3 regions of the Neobittarella massiliensis (ex Bilen et al. 2018) genome follow, and region 2 is predicted to be linked to each of the others. Evidence: a T-box and tRNA genes for the amino acid it is inferred to sense, from the RefSeq annotation. Region 2 holds a T-box; the other regions hold tRNA genes.
What was found. A T-box is a leader RNA that pairs with one kind of tRNA and senses whether it is charged. The one in region 2 lies ahead of tyrS (tyrosine--tRNA ligase), so its partner is inferred to be a tRNA-Tyr.
Positions count from the first base shown of each region.

Region 1: it has a tRNA-Tyr gene. The T-box ahead of tyrS (tyrosine--tRNA ligase) is inferred to sense a tRNA for this amino acid. The anticodon was not compared.
Region 3: it has a tRNA-Tyr gene. The T-box ahead of tyrS (tyrosine--tRNA ligase) is inferred to sense a tRNA for this amino acid. The anticodon was not compared.

Region 1 covers NZ_JACOGI010000003.1:19,368-25,590, reverse strand. Annotated here, with positions in the region: gene H8K20_RS11970 (polysaccharide deacetylase family protein) at 1-767, shown strand, start outside; gene H8K20_RS11965 (polysaccharide deacetylase family protein) at 774-1,628, shown strand; tRNA gene H8K20_RS11960 (tRNA-Pro) at 1,823-1,899, shown strand; tRNA gene H8K20_RS11955 (tRNA-Tyr) at 1,917-2,001, shown strand; gene H8K20_RS11950 (winged helix-turn-helix transcriptional regulator) at 2,199-2,525, opposite strand; gene acgA (ACGX-repeat peptide) at 2,807-3,022, shown strand; gene acgM (radical SAM/SPASM domain protein, ACGX system) at 3,121-4,170, shown strand; gene H8K20_RS11935 (nitroreductase family protein) at 4,157-4,735, shown strand; gene H8K20_RS11930 (4Fe-4S binding protein) at 4,746-5,360, shown strand; gene H8K20_RS11925 (MerR family transcriptional regulator) at 5,631-6,223, opposite strand, start outside.
Region 2 covers NZ_JACOGI010000001.1:1,077,747-1,083,969, reverse strand. Annotated here, with positions in the region: gene H8K20_RS04985 (ABC transporter ATP-binding protein) at 1-187, shown strand, start outside; gene H8K20_RS04980 (ABC transporter permease) at 184-927, shown strand; gene H8K20_RS04975 (alpha/beta fold hydrolase) at 1,036-1,869, opposite strand; gene tyrS (tyrosine--tRNA ligase) at 2,079-3,302, opposite strand; T-box leader at 3,392-3,658, opposite strand; gene recN (DNA repair protein RecN) at 3,736-5,409, opposite strand; gene H8K20_RS04960 (arginine repressor) at 5,467-5,925, opposite strand; gene H8K20_RS04955 (NAD(+)/NADH kinase) at 5,926-6,223, opposite strand, start outside.
Region 3 covers NZ_JACOGI010000003.1:28,483-34,705, reverse strand. Annotated here, with positions in the region: gene H8K20_RS12020 (TrpB-like pyridoxal phosphate-dependent enzyme) at 1-260, opposite strand, end outside; gene H8K20_RS13905 (cytidylate kinase-like family protein) at 810-1,397, opposite strand; partial or broken gene H8K20_RS12015 (cation:proton antiporter) at 1,455-2,660, opposite strand; gene H8K20_RS12010 (TetR family transcriptional regulator) at 2,657-3,271, opposite strand; tRNA gene H8K20_RS12005 (tRNA-Tyr) at 3,763-3,847, opposite strand; tRNA gene H8K20_RS12000 (tRNA-Thr) at 3,888-3,963, opposite strand; gene argH (argininosuccinate lyase) at 4,359-5,693, shown strand; gene H8K20_RS11990 (aspartate/glutamate racemase family protein) at 5,707-6,223, shown strand, end outside.

The DNA of each region.
Region 1 (6,223 bases), on a different contig from region 2:
AGCCCAACGCCGATAAACTCATCCGCGCCCGCTCGGTGGGCCAGTACGGCCCTAACCGCTGTGTGGATATGATCCTGGATCTGCTCGACAAGTACGGGGTAAAGGCCACTTTTTTCGTTCCCGGCTACGTAGCCGAGCACAATCCCGCAGTTGTGAAAAAAATACATGCCGCCGGCCATGAGATCGGCAATCACGGCTATACTCATGAGCGCTTTGTGGAAAAAACGCGGGAGGAGCAGATCGAGATCATCGAAAAGACCCAGAAGATCATCAAAGATATCACCGGCACGGCGCCGGTGGGCTTTCGCACCCCGTCGGGCGATTGGGCGGTAGACACCCCCTACCTGCTGGAGGAACGGGGTTTTTCCTACTCCAGTTCCATGCGCGGCGACGACCGGCCCTACCGCACCGTGCTCGATGGCCGGGTAACCGACTTTATCGAGATCCCCTCCAAGTGGGAACTGGACGATTATGTGGCGCAGGCCTACAATATCTATCCGGCTGAACCGGCAGGTCTCGACCGCATCTCCTGTTACCGCAATGTACAGCAAAATTACCTGGCCGAATTTGCCGGTTACCACCGCTATGGGCTGTGTATCTCTTTCCTCATGCACCCACAGATATCCGGCGCACCGGGCCGCAATCAGATATTGGAAGAGATACTCAGAGAAGTCACCAGCCACCAAGACGTATGGGTGGCTACCGCCAGCCAGATCGCCGACTGGTGGCGGCAGACATACCCGGCCGAGAGCAGTAGGGAGGGATAGATAAACATGTATACACAGCACCCCAAATGGCCGCAAAACATCCAGTGCGCGGCCATGATCACCGTCAATCTCGACGCCGAATACTTTTGGCTGCAGCTGGATGAACGGGCGGCCCACATGCCTAAAACGCTCTCGATGGGCCAGTACGGCATGACGCGCGGACTGGGCCGGTTACTGGATATCTTACAGAGCTTTTCGATCAAGGCAACCTTTTTCGTCCCCGGCATCGTGGCCGAAAAATATGCCGGCTACATGAAAGACATCGTGTCTGCCGGGCACGAGATCGCCTGCCACGGCTATCTGCACGAGAACTTGTCGCTGTTTGACCGCGCCCAACAGCAAGAACGGCTCAAAAAAGCGGTGGCCGCTATCGAAAAGTACAGTGGTGTTTCGCCTCGTGGTTTTCGTGCCCCCGAGGGGGACCTCACCCTGGAGACGCTGCAGATCGCCCACAGCTTAGGCATGTGTTATTCCAGCGACCTGAGCGATGACGACCGCCCCTACTTTATGCCGATAGACGATGCCGGCACCCAAATGCTGCAGATACCTATCCAGTGGGCCAACTTCGATTTCCCCTATCTGGCCTTTAACTACCGGCCGGCTTTTCCCACCGGTCAGGGCAGGGTAGCGCCTTACAGCAGTATGCTCTCGAACTGGAAGGATGAGTTTACCGGCCACTACACCCATCACCTGTGTTACGTCATGCAATTAGATCCCCAAACGATCGGCAATCCCGGCCGCTCGGCCATACTTGAAGAGTTTTTGACCTTTGTCAAAGATAAGCCCGGGGTGTGGTTTGCTACCGGCAGCGAAATGTACGACTACTGTCATCAAAATGAGTCGGAGATCCTGCACCGGTGATGGTAAAAAGGTGCTGCTGTCGACAGTCAGTACCAGATAAAAAAGAGCAGCACCGTGCTGCTCTTTTTTATCTGGAAGGAAATTTGTGAAAAAGCAAGGTGAAAATAGGAAAATGCCGTTGACTTTTTGTTCTGGATACGATAAAATTAAAAAGCTGTAGTTACGGCCGTGAGCTACAACTGCGCACTGTGTACCGAGGCGTAGCTCAGTTTGGTAGAGTGCCTGGTTTGGGACCAGGATGCCGCAGGTTCAAGTCCTGTCGCCTCGACCATTTAAAACCAAATATGCGGTGGAGTTCCCGAGTGGCCAAAGGGGGCAGACTGTAAATCTGTTGTCAGTGACTTCGATGGTTCGAATCCATCCTCCACCACCATAAAAAAGCCTGTACCCATCGGTACAGGCTTTTTTATGCATCCAAGTACAAAGTATCTGGCCCAATATACGGTGTGTCGCCTCCTGCTTTATATAATAGCCCCGATAAGACGTGCATCAACACAGAATTTTGGTAGCAAAAAGCAGCGCCAATGTGCTCTATTTTAAAGAGCTTTGGCGCTGTTTTTACGAGTTTTTCTATTTGGCGCTTTTTTGATAATTGAGTCCCCATATCTCCATAGCTTTTATGATGGGACGCATGGATTCCCCCAATTCGCTCAGGGCGTATTCTACCCGGGGTGGCACTTCGGGATAGGCGGTGCGAGTGACGATCCCGTCGTCTTCCATCGAGCGCAAGCTGTCGGTCAGCACCTTCTGACTGATACCCTCCAGATCCTTGCGCAGCTCGTTGAATCGCCACGGCCGAGCGAGCAGATTTCTGATGATCAGCAGTTTCCATTTGCTGCCGATCATCTGTACGGTGGTCGCAACGGGGCATGCAGGCATCTCTGCTTTGGTCAGCACAATGAATACCTCCTTAAATAGCTGTTAGATCAAAATATAATATTACATGCCTATTATACGATACTATTCTATTTGCGTGTAAGCAGTATTGTAAAATATTTTAATACCGCTCATATTTTTGACCTCTATAAGCCCGAGGCGGCGCAAAAGTCACCTCAAGGTAACTGTGTTATAAAAAAGTGCGTACTTGTGACCGAAAAATAAAATCGTACAATTAGAATTACAGAGAGCAAAACAGCAACACCAACAGCACTCTGAATACAAAAGTGGAGGTCACAGTTATGGCACTCTCAAACATCTTTGGATGGAACGAAAAAGAAACGGTATCTTCCGCCTGCGGTGCAGCAGATAGGCCGGAGGAAAGTCCCGCCGCCTGCGGTACCGCCTGTGGCGCTGGCGACAGACCTGCCGAAGCACCTGCCGCCTGTGGCGCAGCGGACAAGCCGGAAGAAAAGCCCACTGCCTGTGGGGCGGCTTGCGGCGTTGGTGACAAGTAGCTTGTTCCGTCGACCCGTTCCCGGTGTATATCTTCGCCGGGAACTCAGAATTGCAAATCGGCCTGTCCGATCTTATATAAAGTGAGGATGCATCAAGTATGAAACAGTATTTTGCCTTTCAGTGGCACATCACCGATGCCTGCGACCAGCGCTGTAAACACTGCTATATCTTTTCAGAAGACACCCGCAAAGAGCCAGAGGCTATGAGCTGGCGGCAAATGCAGGACACGTTTTACAACTGCCTCGACTTTTGCAGAGTCTACGACCGGCTCCCGTACTTTTATCTCACGGGCGGCGATCCGATCCTGCACCCAGATTTTTGGAAGCTGCTGGCACTGATAAAGGAACACGATATCCCATTTACCATCCTCGGCAACCCGTTCCACTTGACCGATGCAGTTTGTCAAAAACTGCGGGAATACGGCTGCCAGAAATATCAGCTCTCCATCGACGGCATGCGCCAGACCCACGATTGGTTCCGCAAGCCCGGTTCTTTCGACTGTACGCTCGAAAAGATCGCCTGCATTAAAAAAGCGGGTATGCGCGCGGTGATCATGACGACTGTATCGGGGACGAACATCAGCGAGGTGCCCGACATAATCGGTACGGTCGTAGCGGCGGGGGCAGACATCTTCGCCTTTGCCCGCTACTGCCCCACCAGCGAGGAAAAAGACACAGGCATGACCCCGCAGCAGTACCGGCAATTACTCGATACCTGCTACAAAAAGTTCCAGGCCTACGAAGCCGCCGGCTGCACGACTTACTTTAACAAAAAGGACCACCTCTGGACTCTCTATGAATACGAGAGAGGTATCTTTCAGATCCCAGAGGGTGCCGGGGAAAAGGTGATCTACGGCGGTTGTAACTGTGGCAACTGCCATATGACCATCCTGCCGACAGGGGAGATCTACGCCTGCCGCCGTGTGCAAAACAGCAAAGTCGGCAATGTGTTTGAAGATCGACTCGCCGACGTGTGGATCTGTCAGATGGAGACCTACCGCGACTACTCCAGGTTTGAAAAATGTTCTAGGTGTGAGCTGCTGCGCTTTTGCCGGGGCTGCCCCGCCGTAGCCAGCGGACAAAACGGAAATTTTTATGCCGCCGACCCCCAGTGCTGGAAGGAGGTTGAAATAGGTGCAACTGTTTGAACTGATGAGGTATCGCCGATCTATCCGCAAGTATAAAGACCAGCAGATCGCACGATGCGACTTGGAAAAGATCATCGAGGCCGGCCTGTATGCCCCCAGCGCCGGCGGTGGCCAGCGCGCCGCGATCATCGCCCTTCGCAATCAGGCTCTCTGTCAAAAAGTCGGGCAGCTCAATATCGCCAGATTCGACCGACAGCAGCTGGCCGGCTCTTACGTCTCTTCCGAGCAGCCGAGTATCATCGATGATCCCGCCCTAAAAAGTGGATTTTACGGTGCACCGACCGTCTGCATGGTCCTGTGCCCGAAAAACTTTTTATACAGTATCCCCGACGCATTTTGCTGTGCAGAAAACATGGTGTTGGCGGCGACAGAGCTGGGCATCTCCTCCTGTATCGTAGCTCGGGGAGAAGATACCTTTGCCGGTGAGGCCGGTGCTGCGCTCTTGCGGGAGTGGAAAGTACCCGACAGCTATGTTGTGCGGTGCTTTGTTCTGCTCGGTTACTGTGCGGGAGCCTATCCCGCCGCCAAGCCCCGAAAAGACGGGCGCAGCCTTATCATCGAGTGAGGTGGATCTTATGGACGCACAGACCTGTTTAGAAAAATTGCGATACGTGGGAGTACTCAATTTTGCCACGGTGGGGCTGGATGGAACGCCGCAGGTGCGGTGTATAAGCGCCATCCACTATACACCGGACACGCTTTACTTTTTCACTGCGCGGGGCAAAGAGTTCTGCCGTGAATTGCTGCGCGATGGGCGGGTGCAGATACTGGCCTTTACCCGTTACAAGGAGATGATCCGCGTCTCTGCCAAGGCGGTACCGGTCCCCCGGGCCGAGCAGAAAAAATATATTGATAGGATCTTTGCCGAGCAGCCCTATCTCTCAAATGTCTATCCCGGTGACACGAGAAAGATCGGGGTCGTATTTGCCGCTGGCGACCTGCAGATCGAATATTTCGATCTCGGTGTGCGCCCGATCTTTCGGGCGTGTTATACAATCGGCAGCGGTAAACGCAAGCTGCGGGGCTACCGGATAACAGACCGCTGTATCCGCTGTGGAAAATGTCTGCGCGTCTGCCCACAGCAGTGCATCCAGGCGGGAGACCCCTACCACATCCAACAGGCGCACTGTCTGCACTGCGGCAGTTGCTTTGAAAATTGTCCGGTCCAGGCAGTAGAGCGGAGAACTTGATGAGATCTGCGCACAGTATTGCCGGTAAGTCCGCTAAGGCGTCTTGCCGGTGTTGTCGGCGGTAAATACGGGCGTTGCTTTCACTGCACGTCAGCGGGGCTGAAGTATCGCGCTCTCAACAAAAAGGTCCTATCCCGATCGGGATAGGACCTTTTTGTAATGGTTCAGTACGAGTATCTATCGGTTTTTATGCCTGGTGGGTCAGACCTCAGACGGCAACCGGGTAATTTCAGCGTATCGTGTGCGAGACGATCTGCGCTTTCTCCCCGATCAGGCCGGGCCATGTACTGTTTTTTGATGATCAAAATAGTATTGGGCCGCCTCGCCGATAAAGTGGGAGGCTCCTTGACCATATTTTTTATCTATCGCTGCGATGAGCTTGTCGTTATACAGGTAGGCGTCGATCACCATCTGCCAGTTCTCGGTGGTCTGCAGCGCAGAGATGCTGCTGTCGCCCGTCAGCCCAACGATGCGCGCTACGATGCCCTGCACTTCCGGGTCGCTTGCATCGCGGGTGAGGTCGGCTACCAGCTCCAGCATATAGCGCTGATTTTCTTCCACTTTACCTTCCTGCTGTAACGCGTCTAACGCCTGCATGTGCTCAGAAAAGTGGTCCATCTGCTCTCTCATAGCAGTTACATAGTTCTCGACACTGCCGTAATAGCGGATGGCATTTTGGGCAATATTGGGCCCGTGTTCCCGGCAGCGCCTTATCAGCTCGTCAAAATGCTCCTCGCTGCCCCAATAGGTGACGATGTCTGTGCGGTGCGTCTGCTTAAAGTCCTCCAGGGCCTGTATATAGCCACCTATATCAAAAGCTTCAAAATCCATGCAAGTCTCTCCTCTCTCCAGCTGGTCCAGCA
Region 2 (6,223 bases):
AGCGTCGGGGGTGACCATCCTGCTCACCTCGCACTTCATGGATGAAGTGGAGGCGTTGTGCGACCACATCTGTATTTTAAAGCATGGCAAAACAGTATTTTCCGGCACCGTCGGCCAGGCGGTAGCCGACAGTCCATACACCGCGTTCGAGGATGCCTACCTGTGGTATACGGAGGAAGATCGATGAGAGCTTTTCGCACGATGCTCAAAGTAGAGCTCAAACTTTCTCTGCGAGGAATGGATATGTTCATCTTTTCTATCTGTCTGCCGCTGGTGGTGCTGGCCGTCGTCGCCATGCTCTACGGGACTCGCCCTGCCTTTGCCGGTGCGCCTTATACCTTTGTCGAGCATTCTTTTCCGGCACTCGCCACCATCTCTATTTGTGCCGGCGGAGTAATGGGGCTGCCGCTGGTAGTATCCGATTACCGCAGCCGTGGCATCCTGCGCCGCTTTCGGGTCACACCGGTCAGTCCGGCACTGATCCTGCTGGTCCAGGTCGTCATCTATGCCCTGTATGCGCTGGGCTCGTTGTTTACGCTCTGGGCAGTGGCGGTGCTTGTCCTGGGTCTCCAACTGCACGGCTCTATTCCGCTGTTTTTACTCAGCTATCTGCTGGTCATGGCTACAATGTTCTGTATCGGCGTGCTGGTGGGCGGCGTGGCCGCTAACAGCAAAAGCGCCGGGATCTTCACCAGTATCCTCTACTTTCCCATGCTGCTCTTTTCCGGGGCAACGCTCCCCTACGAGGTGCTGCCTGCCGCTGCTCAAAAGATCGCCGATCTTCTGCCGCTCACGCAGGGCATCAAGCTGCTCAAGGCGGCCCTGCTGGGTCTGCCGATAAAAGAGGTGTGGATATCTATCCTGGTCATGGTGGTGCTCATCGTCGCCTGCGCCGTGCTGGCTATCCGCCTATTTAGGTGGGAATGACCGCGCTCTTATCATATTGCAGCGCAAAAAAGGGACCGCCCCTCTATATAGAGGGGCGGTCCCTTTTTTAATACCAGATGAGCGGTATTTGATCTCGCCGATATCGTTTTAGCCGTTTTGTTGGGGCACTTCCAGCTCCCACAGCCACGACTTCACCATCTCGCAAAAAATATTGGGGTGTTCGATATCCAGGTTGTGGCCGGCATTTTCCAGCAGCAGCACCGAGTGTTTGCGGTAATAAGAGAGGAGGCTCAGCGTCTCGGCAAATCCGACCACATTGTCCTGTTTGCCGAGCAAAAACAGCGTGGGGGTATCACAAAAACCAAAACGTTCTTCCGGGGTCACGGCATAGCCATAGCCGCGGTGCAGAATATCGGCCAGGTAATCGGCGTCATAGGCCTCCTCAGCAGGGACGATCTCATCCAGGTAGCGGTTAAAGGTGTACTGGTTTTGAATGACCATCGTCTTGGTAAATCCCTCGCGGTGCTGCTGGGGAATAGACTCTAAAAACTGGTAGTTGGTAAAGCCGGTAGTAAACTTGGGCAGCAAACGGTTTTCGTGTACCGGGTTGCTCACCGGGCAGATGAGCACGCCGCCCAACACTCTGTCGCGCAGCTTGCTGATGAGCCCGCGCACCAGATAGCCGCCATACGAGTGGCCGATCACAAAAAACGGCGTGTCGCTGCCGATCACCTGGTCAATGAAAGCGATGACAAAATCGAGCATGTCGTCGGTATTTTTAATGCGCTCGCAGCGGGGCGTGTCGCCCATACCGGGCAAGTCGGGGTAGATGCGGCGGTGGTGAGAGAGCAGATTGAACACCGGCTCAATGCTCTCTCGCATGTGCAGGTGGCTGCCGGTCCAGCCGTGCAGGGCAACGACCGGGGTGCCTTTGCCCAGCTCCTCGTAATATACTGGCGTATCCCAAACGGTGGCTGTCATGATCGATTACTCCTTTGGCGTTTTTCAAAACACAGGTGTCGATACAGATATCTATACTTCTAGTGTATCAAAAAACACCGTCAGTGTAAACGCATTTTCCCCAAAGCGCGGCCAAGCTCCGCAACACAGCGCAAAACGGCGGTACAAAAGTGCAAAAAAGTCTGGCCAAGGCATTACTGCCCCGGCCAGACTCTATGAAAGATACTATTTTACAGCGTGATCTTATGGAAGGTTTTTTTGCCCTTTTTGATGACGATGAATCCGTCGGCAAAATCCTCTCTGGCCACCATGTGCTTGACCGAGGTCACCTTCTCATCGTTTACCGAAACTCCGCCCTGATCGACCAGCCGCCGGGCCTCCCCGCGCGAAGGAGAGAGCCCTGCCGCCAGCATCAGGTCGACGATGCCGATCCCCTCGTCGCTCATCAGGTCGGCCGGCAGCTGGGTGGTGGGCATGTTCTGCGATACACTGCCCGCCGAAAACAGCGCCTGCGAGGCTTCCAGCGCCTTCTGGGCCTCCTCCTCACTGTGCACCAGTTTGGTCAGCTCAAAGGCCAGTTTCTCCTTGGCGCGGTTGATCTCCTGGTCTTTCAGGTGCTCGTACTCGGCGATCTCCTCCAGCGGCATAAAGGTCAGCATCTTCATGCAATTGATAACGTCGCCGTCATCGATGTTGCGCCAGTACTGGAAAAACTCGTAAGGAGAGGTCTTTTCCGGATCCAGCCATACTGCGCCGCTCTCGGTCTTGCCCATCTTTTTGCCCTCTTTGGTGGTGAGCAGGGTAAAGGTCAGGCCATAGGCCTCCTCTCCTTTTACCCGACGGATCAGGTCTACGCCGCCCAGGATATTCGACCACTGGTCGTCGCCGCCCAGCTCCATGGTGCAGCCCACTGCATCGTACATGTGCAAAAAGTCGTAGCTCTGCATGATCATGTAGTTGAACTCGATGAACGACAGGCCTTTCTCCATACGGGACTTAAAGCACTCGGCTGTCAGCATCTTGTTGACCGAGAAGTACACCCCTACATCCCGCAGAAAATCCAGGTAGTTGAGCTCGCACAGCCAGTCGGCATTGTTGAGCATCAGCGCCTTGCCGTCCGAGAAGTCGACGAACTTCGACATCTGGCGCTTAAAGCACTCTACATTGTGGCCAATATCCTCTTTGGTCAGCATTTTGCGCATATCGGTCTTGCCGGTGGGGTCGCCCACCAAGGTCGTACCGCCGCCCAGCAGCGCAATGGGCCGGTGCCCGGCCTCCTGCAGGCGCTTCATAATGGTAAGCTGCAAGAAATGCCCGACATGCAGGCTGTCGGCCGTGGCGTCAAACCCGGTATAGAAGGTGACACCGCCGCCATTGAGCAGTTCTTCGACCTTTTCCATATTGGTCGACTGGGCGATCAGGCCACGGGCCTGCAGTTCGTTAAAAATTCCCACAGTACATTCTCCTTTGATAAATTGTAATTGCGTGCAAGGTAAGAGGCAAACAGGTGAAAAGAAAATGCCCCCCGCAGACCATACGGTCTACAGAGGGCACAAAGTCAGCTCTTTGCGCGGTACCACCTCATCGGTCGCTGTCGCCTTGCGGCACACAGCCTCACAGGCTTCTAACAAAGCCCTGCACTGTAACGGGTGCTGCCCGTCCTCCCCTACTAATGGCCCGCTAAAACACAAGCCCTGTTGAGGGAGGCTGCTCGTGAGGTGTATTCCCGCCGATAAACGCTGCCCCTTCTCACCGACCAGAGGCTCTCTGAAGCTACATCGGAGGTACTCTTCCCCGTCTACGCCTTTTGCACGATATGTCTTTACTATACCCAGCCGAGACCAGAAAGTCAAGGCCCGCCCCCAATTTTATAAACATTTATCTCTTTTAGCGGGCGCCACCGTGGGCAAAAGCCAGTATCTCACGGGCGTTTTCCAGCGCCAGTGGGGTGATGTGATCGCCCGATACGATGCGCGCCAGCTCGGTGATGCGCTCGTCACTGCCCAGCGCCCGCACATCGGTAAAGGTCTGGCTGCCGTCGGTTGTCTTTTGAATGAGCAGGTGGCTGGCGCCGTATGCCGCCACCTGGGCAGAGTGAGTGACACAGATGATCTGGTGGCTGGCGGCCACTTCGCCCAGCTTTTGGCCAATGCGCTGGGCGGCACTGCCGCTCACCCCAGTATCGATCTCGTCGAAGATCAGCGTGTCGATACCGTCTTTATCGGCCAGTATGCTCTTGATCGCCAACATAATGCGCGAGAGCTCACCACCCGAGGCGATCTTCGAGATCGACTTGGGCTCCTCCCCCACGTTGGCCGAGATCAAAAACCGCACCTCGTCCATACCTCTGGGGTGCAGTTTGTCGGTGGGTTCTACCTGCACCACAAAGCGCACGCCGGGCATATTCAAAAAGGCCAGCTCCCGGCATACGGCCTGGGCCAATCGCTGGCCCACTTTTTTGCGCTTGGCCATCAGCTGCAGCGCCAGCTCCTTGCAGCTGTGCAGCTCGATCTTCATCCTGTCGCGCAGCGCCTCCAGCTGCTCACTGCCACCCTCTATCTGCGCCAGCTTTTGCCGACAGCTGTCGCCATAGGCCAGTATTTCCTCAATGCTCTGGCCGTACTTTTTCTTCAGGCGGTAAATGGTATCCAGCCGCGACTCGATAAAGTCGATGTCCAAATATTCCTCGTCATCCAGCTGCTGGGCCGAAATATCCCCGGCGTACTCCTCGATCTCATACCGCAGCGACTGCAGCTTATCACACACCGCCCCCAGTTCCGGCAGGTAGTCGCGAATGTTCTGCAGGGCCAAAACAGCACCGTCCAGCAGCTCCAGGGCGCCCGGGGCGTCCTCCCCCTGCAAGCTGCCCAGCGCCGTGTGCAAGTTCTGTGCGATGAGTCCGGCATACCGCGCCCGGTCCCGCTGTCCCTCCAGCGTACTGTCCTCCTCCGGCTGCAGCTGGGCGGTCTCGATCTCGCTGATCTGGTACGAGAGGATATCTATCTGTCGGTCCCGGTCGGCCTGTGCCTGTTCCAGCTCCCGCACCTGTTTTTTCAGCTGTCGCACCTTGTCAAACTGCAGGTAGTACTGCCCCAGCAGATCCTCTAGCTGGCCGTACCTGTCCAGCACCTCTACGTGGCGGCTCTCATCTAAAAGCTGCTGGCTGTCGTGCTGGCCGTGTACGGTGATCAGCGTCTCCCCCAGCTCTTTTAAAATGGTCACGTTGGCCGGTCGACCGCCGATCTTGCAGATATTGCGGCCGTCCTTGAGTATTTCCCGGGTAATGAGCAACTGCCCGTCCTCGCACAGGTAGCCCAACTGTTGCACCTTGGCTATCGCCGCCGGCGAAATGTCCTCGAATACGGCACTGATGAGTGCGCGGTCGGCACCGCGGCGAATGATATCCTTAGAGGTGCGGTTGCCCAGGATAGCGTTGACCGCTCCGATCAGCATCGACTTGCCGGCGCCGGTCTCGCCGGTCAACACGTTGAGACCGGCGATCAGCTGTAAGCTGGCCCGCTCGATCACTGCTATATTTTCGATGTAGAGTTCCCGCAGCATCTAAATCCCCCTATCGGTGGTGTGGCGGCAGGTCCACTTTTTGATCTCTTGTCTTATCTATCGGCTGATATATTTCTTTAATTCCTGGCACAGGTCTTTGGCACACTGCTCGTTGCGCATGAGGATAAAAAAGGTATCCTCTCCCGCCAGCGAGCCCACAAAACCGTTCCAGTGCATCTCGTCAAAGGCAGCGCAGGCGGCTTGGGCCAACCCCTTATAACAGGTCACACACACCATATTCATGGCGTAATCTACCTCTCGCAGAGCCTCCGAGATGATCACCGAGTAATTGAAGTCGGTGGCCTTGTTGTCGGTGCCCCGGTGTGGGACCGAGTAGCGGTAGGTCCCGTCCGACGACATCGATTTGACCAGGCGCAGTTCCTTGATATCGCGGGATATCGTGGCCTGTGTCACCTCAAAACCCTCTTTTTGCAAAAGGCCCAGCAACTCTTCCTGGGTGTTGACGGCGTACTGTCCGATCAGTTCCAGTATTTTTGCATGGCGTTTGGCTTTCATTTACCGCCACCTCCCTATAAATTTTGTCTTGAGCACCTTAAAAAATTCCCGGTCCGAGAGCATGATGAACTGCAGTTTTTTCTTGGCCGCCTTCACCACCACCGCATCGGCGTTCTGCAACTGGACCGAGCGCTCACCGTCGATGGTCACGTACATGTCACCGCCCCGGCTGATGGGCCGTATGGTCAGCGCATCGTTTTGCGAAAACAGGATGGGCCGCGAAAACAGCGAGTGGGGCGAGATGGGGGTGAGCTGCAGTGTGCGGATGGTCGGGTCGATGATGGGGCCGCCCGCCGAC
Region 3 (6,223 bases), on a different contig from region 2:
AGCGGAGCAGGCCGGTACATTTTGTAGTAGTCGCGGATCTCACTGGGGATGTCGATAAAAGGGGTGGTATCGTCGAGCTCCTGCGCCACCAGTTCCTCACAGAACACCGGCGCCAGGTCGGCGGCGGTCATGGGCTGCAGAGTCTCGGGATTTAAAAGCGGTGCGGGCTTGTTTTTCATGTCCGCGCGCAGATTGTACCACTGGCGGGGCAGCTCGCTTTCAGACAGGTAGATCTTGTAAGGGATGTTTTGGTTTGCCATAGTATTTGTCTCCTTTCCAAAATATGCGACTCTTGCGGGACAAAGGCAAACAAAAAAGCCTCTGTCCCTGCATACTGCCGGGACAGAAGCTGTAAAAACACTCCTGCGGTGCCACCCTGCTTGGCGCTCGTCTGTGCAAACAGCACTGCGCCCACTCGCCGCGTACAAACATACGCCAGACATTTGTTAACGGAGGTCTCACTCCGGCGCGCCTACTTTTCTTTTGCTAACCAGAAAAGTTCGGGTTGCTCTCAGAAGCCCATTCACTGCTGTCTTACCGCGCTGCGATCTCACCGCCCGCAACTCTCTTGGCCGGAGGGCACAGCAGTTACTTCCTCTTCCTCATCGATTTAATCTGTATTTTAGCACATGACGGACAAATGTCAAGGTTTATTTTTAAAATCATATCGCCCATCAAAGGTGATCAGATAGGGGTACTTCGCTCAGTCTGCCCATTCTATGCCGATTTTTAATCAGTGTGACTGCGCACCTAAAAGCGCTCTGCCCCACCCGGACAGAGCGCTTTCTTATATGGGCCATATCCCTTATCTACCGCTCTTGGGTGGCGGCGGACAAAGAGCGATAGACGTCTTTTAAGATCTGCACACAGCCATCGATCCCCAATGCACTGCTGTTGAGACAGATGTCGTAGTTGTCGGCATCGCCGAATTGACGCCCGGAGTAAAAACTGTAGTAGGAAGCTCGACGCTTGTCGGTCCTCTCTATATCCGCCAGAGCATGATCGGTCGTCTCGTGATAGGTATGGATGAGCCGGTGTTGGCGGCTCTTGCGATCGGCATAAATAAATACCCGAATTACATTTTGTCGGTCCTTGAGGACCTGATCGGCACAGCGGCCTACAATGATGCAGGAGTTCTCGCTGGCGATCTGACGAATGATCTGTGACTGGTGTAAAAATACCCGATCATCGACCGAGAGACCCTGTCCGACATCGCGGGAGAGCCCATCTAGCAAACTGCCCGCCCAACGTGTCTCGGCCTCTTCAAAAAAGCTCTGGTCGATCGTGCTGGAATTGACGGCCCGCTCGATGATCTCGTGGTCGTAAAAAGGAATCTTTAACTGCTGTGACAGCTGGTGCCCGACCATACGCCCACCGCTGCCGTGTTGGCGGCTGATGGTAATGACCGGCGGCAGGGGTACTGCGCTGACGTTGTTGGTGGCCTCTTGCCGATCAAACTCGCCGGCCCATTCAAACCCCTTTTTGGCCATGACGACGGCGATCACCTCGTTGATCACCGCGGCGGCCGCGATCGTGCCCTGAATGATCTTGGCGCAGGCCGGTGCCGGCCCCGCCAGCACCGATACGGCAATACCGGTAAACACCAGCGATACACCGGAGTGGGGCAGCAGCGTAAGGCCGAGATAGTTGCGCACAGTTTTGGGAGACTTGGTCACCGCAGCGCCAAAAAAGGCGCCAAAGTACTTTCCGAATGCCCGGGCAGCGATGTAGATCGCTGTGTAGAGCCCCGCCCCCAGAATCAGGTGGTAATCCAGCGGTGCACCCAAATTTAGGATGACGACGATCATGGCCACTCCGAGAATGGGATTAAAGCCCTGCATGATCTGATCCAGCCGTTTTTCAGAGACCATATTCGAAAATGTAGCTGAAAAAGCCATACCGATCAGCATAAAATTGAGCACCGGTCGCGGCAGCAAATCATTGCACCAAAAACCCACCCCGGAGGAGAGGAGGATCATCGCTATCAGCAAAGCTAAAGTGGGGCCTGCGCCCCGCTCTTTTTTCAGCACCAAGCCGGCCAACAGGCCGGTGACGACGCCAATGATCAAAGGAAGCAGCACTACCAGCGCGATCATATAGGCCGGTAGCTCTCCCGCCGACAGATTGCCCGCCACGATGGCGATGGTGCTAAAAAATACGATACAGCCCACAATGTCGTCCAGCGCCGCCATAGGAATAAGGGTGGCGGTCACCGGCCCCTCTGTTTTAAATTCGCGCACGATAGAGAGGGCCGGTGCCGGAGCGGTGGCCAGAGCGATACCACCAAAGAGAAACGCCAGGTATAGAGGTATACCGGAAAAATAGAACACGATACCAAATACCAGCGACACGACTAGGAATGTGCCGATAGATTGGGTGAGCGTAGTGATGATGATCGCTTTTCCCGAACGTTTTATCTTACGCCACACCAGTTCGGTACCGATCATCAGGCCCACAGCACACTCTAAAACGTGCATGATGCTCTGATACCAAACGGCATCGAGCAGAGTGTCGCTCACGAGAGAGACCGCGTGGGGGCCTAAGATCATGCCGGCGATCAGCCAGCCTAGGATCGAGGGCAGCTTGAGTTTCGACACCAATTTACCGGCCACAAAGGCCAGCGCAACAGCGGCCAGCAGCCGCAGAAAAAGCAAGATCATTTTTGTATCCTCCTCTCGGCGATACCATATAACATAAAATCGAGCATTTTTGCCAGGCGGCTCTCGTGGTCGGCCACCAGTACCTGTAGGTCTTTGCCCACATAGGCCGGGCTGCTAAAATAGCCGTTAAACATCTCCTGCATGACTTCATAATACGCTATAGCGTCATCCTGCGTAACGCCCGGCCGCAGCGTCATTTTAGACAGTGCCGCCTGGTAGATCTTTTTGTTGAGACAGTCAAAGTCGGCTTTGGCCTCGCGTATCTGTGCCGCCAGCGATGCTGGCGGCTGAAGGACTGCTTCAAAAAAAATTCTGGCGCACAGCGGATGCTGAGAAAAATACCGAATGCGCAGCTGCATATACCGCTCTAAGTCATCTCCGATGTCCTGATCTTTTAAATATGCAGTCACTTCGGCAAAGCAGCGCGATACACAGGCCAGATACAGTGCATCTTTACCGGAAAAATTGTGGTAGAGCAACCCCTTAGATATTTCATGGCCACTGCAGATGTTGTTGATCGCCGCGGCACTGTAACCGACAGTGCCAAATTCTTCTATGGCGGCGCCGACGATCCGCTCACGCGTCCGTTCTGTCTTCTCCTGTTTTTTCACCAAAACACCTCTGATCCCAAATATAGACTGAATGGTCTGTAATTTATTATAACAATTACAGACCGTTCGGTCAATATTGCTTGGGGCTTGTACACCAGGGATATCCTGTAGCTACAAACAGGAGCATGGCAGTATTGTCTTTAGATAAACAGGCGCATATTTGGTTGCTGGATCTACCCGGTAAGGTGTGCATAGCCGTCGTATACACAAAGAGAAGAGCTGTGCCGAGTGGCGGCCATTTTGTAACGCTGGATGTGGACAAAATACTTTTTCGAAAAATGCATGGGGAACGTGTAAATGCGGCTGGAAAATGAGTCTTTTAATTACTATTTGCATTTGCGCGCATGCATCAGACAGTAAAAAAGACTGGACCGAAGTGGCACAGCCTTTTTTACTGAGAGGGACAAGCGGTTTAGATACCGCCTCAAACGCGAGCATTTTGCGTTACTAAAAGAAAAAAGCTGCGGTGTGCAATGCACACGCCGCAGCTTTGGTGGTGGAGGATGGATTCGAACCATCGAAGTCACTGACAACAGATTTACAGTCTGCCCCCTTTGGCCACTCGGGAACTCCACCATATTTTATTTCAGTAGCCACATTGGCCAGCTCTTTTCAATGGAGCTGGTGGACGGACTTGAACCCCCGACCTGCTGATTACAAATCAGCTGCTCTACCAACTGAGCTACACCAGCGAATATGACAACAACGTGAATTATATCATCTACCTATTAGGTTGTCAATGTCTGAGGGAGAATTTTTAAGACCATCATGCTTATCTTTTTGTAACCCATAGGCTGTTCATCCAGGTAGGTTACAAAGTTAGCCGCGGTAAAAAGTTTTACTCGATTGTGGATAGAGATACAGATATACACATCCGTACAATTTGTATGTTATGAATAAATATTTTAATATACAACTAAATATACAATAATTAAAGGCATTAAATACAAAAAATGGAATATATATAGCTTTATAAATGTATAATTACTAGATAAATAGAAAATTTATTGCAATCTATTGCAATTATTATAAAATATATCGTATAATTATGCTACTTTAAAAAACATACAGCAGAGAGGGCTTTAAAATGGAGCATAAAACAGTTACCAAACTGTGGGGCGGTCGTTTCCGCCAGGACGAAAACGAGCTGATGGAGCAGTTTAACAACAATCTCTCCAATACGACCTGGCTGTGTGGGCCAGACATCCAGGGGAGTTTGGCCCATGTAGCTATGCAGGTAAAGTGTGGGCTGCTCACCGTCCAGGAAGGTGAACAGATCGCACAGGGCCTGCAGGGTATCCTGGCGGACGTACAGAGCGGTGCCCTGCAGATGACCAACGCCTACGAAGATGTGCACACCTTTGTAGAGGTACATCTTATCGAGCGCATCGGCGATGTGGGTAAAAAGCTGCACACCGCCCGCTCCAGAAACGACCAGGTCAATACAGATATGAAGCTGTATGTAAAGCAGCAGACAGCGTACGTTATTGAGCTGGTGGAGAAGATGCAGCGCACACTACAGGAAAAAGCGGCGCAAAACCCCTGTATTATGCCCGGCTATACCCATCTGCAGCGGGCACAGGTAGTCACCTTCAAATACTATCTAATGGCTTACCACGGTATGCTCCAACGCGATAAAAAACGGCTGCAGAGCGCACTGGACAACATGGATCTGTCGCCGCTGGGCTGTGGCGCACTGGCCGGTACGACACACCAGATCGACCGCGCTTTTACCGCTGAACAGTTGGGTTTTAGCGGCGTGTATGCAAACTTTATCGACGGGGTCAGTGACCGCGACTACCAGTTGGAGGCCATGTCTGCCTTTAGTATCCTTATGATGCACCTCAGCCGTCTCAGCGAGGAGATCATCCTCTGGAGCTCGCAGGAATTTGGCTTTATCAGTCTCGACGACAACTACACCACCGGTTCCAGTATCATGCCTCAAAAGAAAAATTCAGATGGGGCCGAACTCATTCGCGGCAAGACCGGCAGAGTATACGGCGATCTGATGGGGCTGCTCACCGTAATGAAGGGGTTGCCACTGGCCTATAACAAAGATATGCAGGAGGATAAAGAGGCCTTTCACGACAGTCTGCAAACGGTCATCTTATCGCTCTGCATGATGGAGCGAATGATCGCCACGCTCACTGTGAAAAAAGAAAATATGGAAAAAGCGGTCAAAAAGGGCTTTCTTAATGCAACGGAGGTAGCCGATTACCTGGTGGGGAAAGGGATCCCCTTCCGTGATGCCCACGGCATCGTCGGCCAGATCGTCATTTACTGCGAGGACCACCAAAAAGCTATTGAGGAGCTGCAGCTCTCAGAATTGCAGCAGTTTTGCCCCGTATTCGATGATGGCATATATCCCTATATCGACTACCACAATATCCTGAAAAAAGGCATTAAAAAAGAGATGCTCTAGAGGGGACTTAACTATGCGCATCAAGTTTATAAACCCCGATTCTGGTCTCGATCGCCAGCAGTTGGTGGCCCGTGAAGCGCTGCTGTTGACAACAGCCAGACCGGATACCCAAATATCGATGATCTGCCCCCAGTGTACCGAGGTCTGCATCGATTCCGACTTGGATGTGGCGGTTGCGGCCCCCGAGATCGTGCAGCTGGCACTGGATGCCCAACAGGAGGGGTACGACGCAGTGGCGCTATACTGTTTTAGCGATCCCGGTCTGGCTGCCTGCCGCGAGGTGCTCTCGATCCCAGTGCTGGGTGGGGCCCAGTGTTCGCTGGCGCTGGCCACCCAGTTGGGCTATCACTTTTCGGTACTCACCACCGACGAGCGCCGCATCCCCCCAAAAGAGGCTTTTATTCGCGCATTGGGTTATGGCAGCTTTTTGACCTCGGTGCGCAGCGCGCAGCACGGGCCTGATCAGATACGCACCGCCACTGGCGATGACCAGCTGATCGCTCAGCTGGCCGAAGCGGCAAAAAAATGTG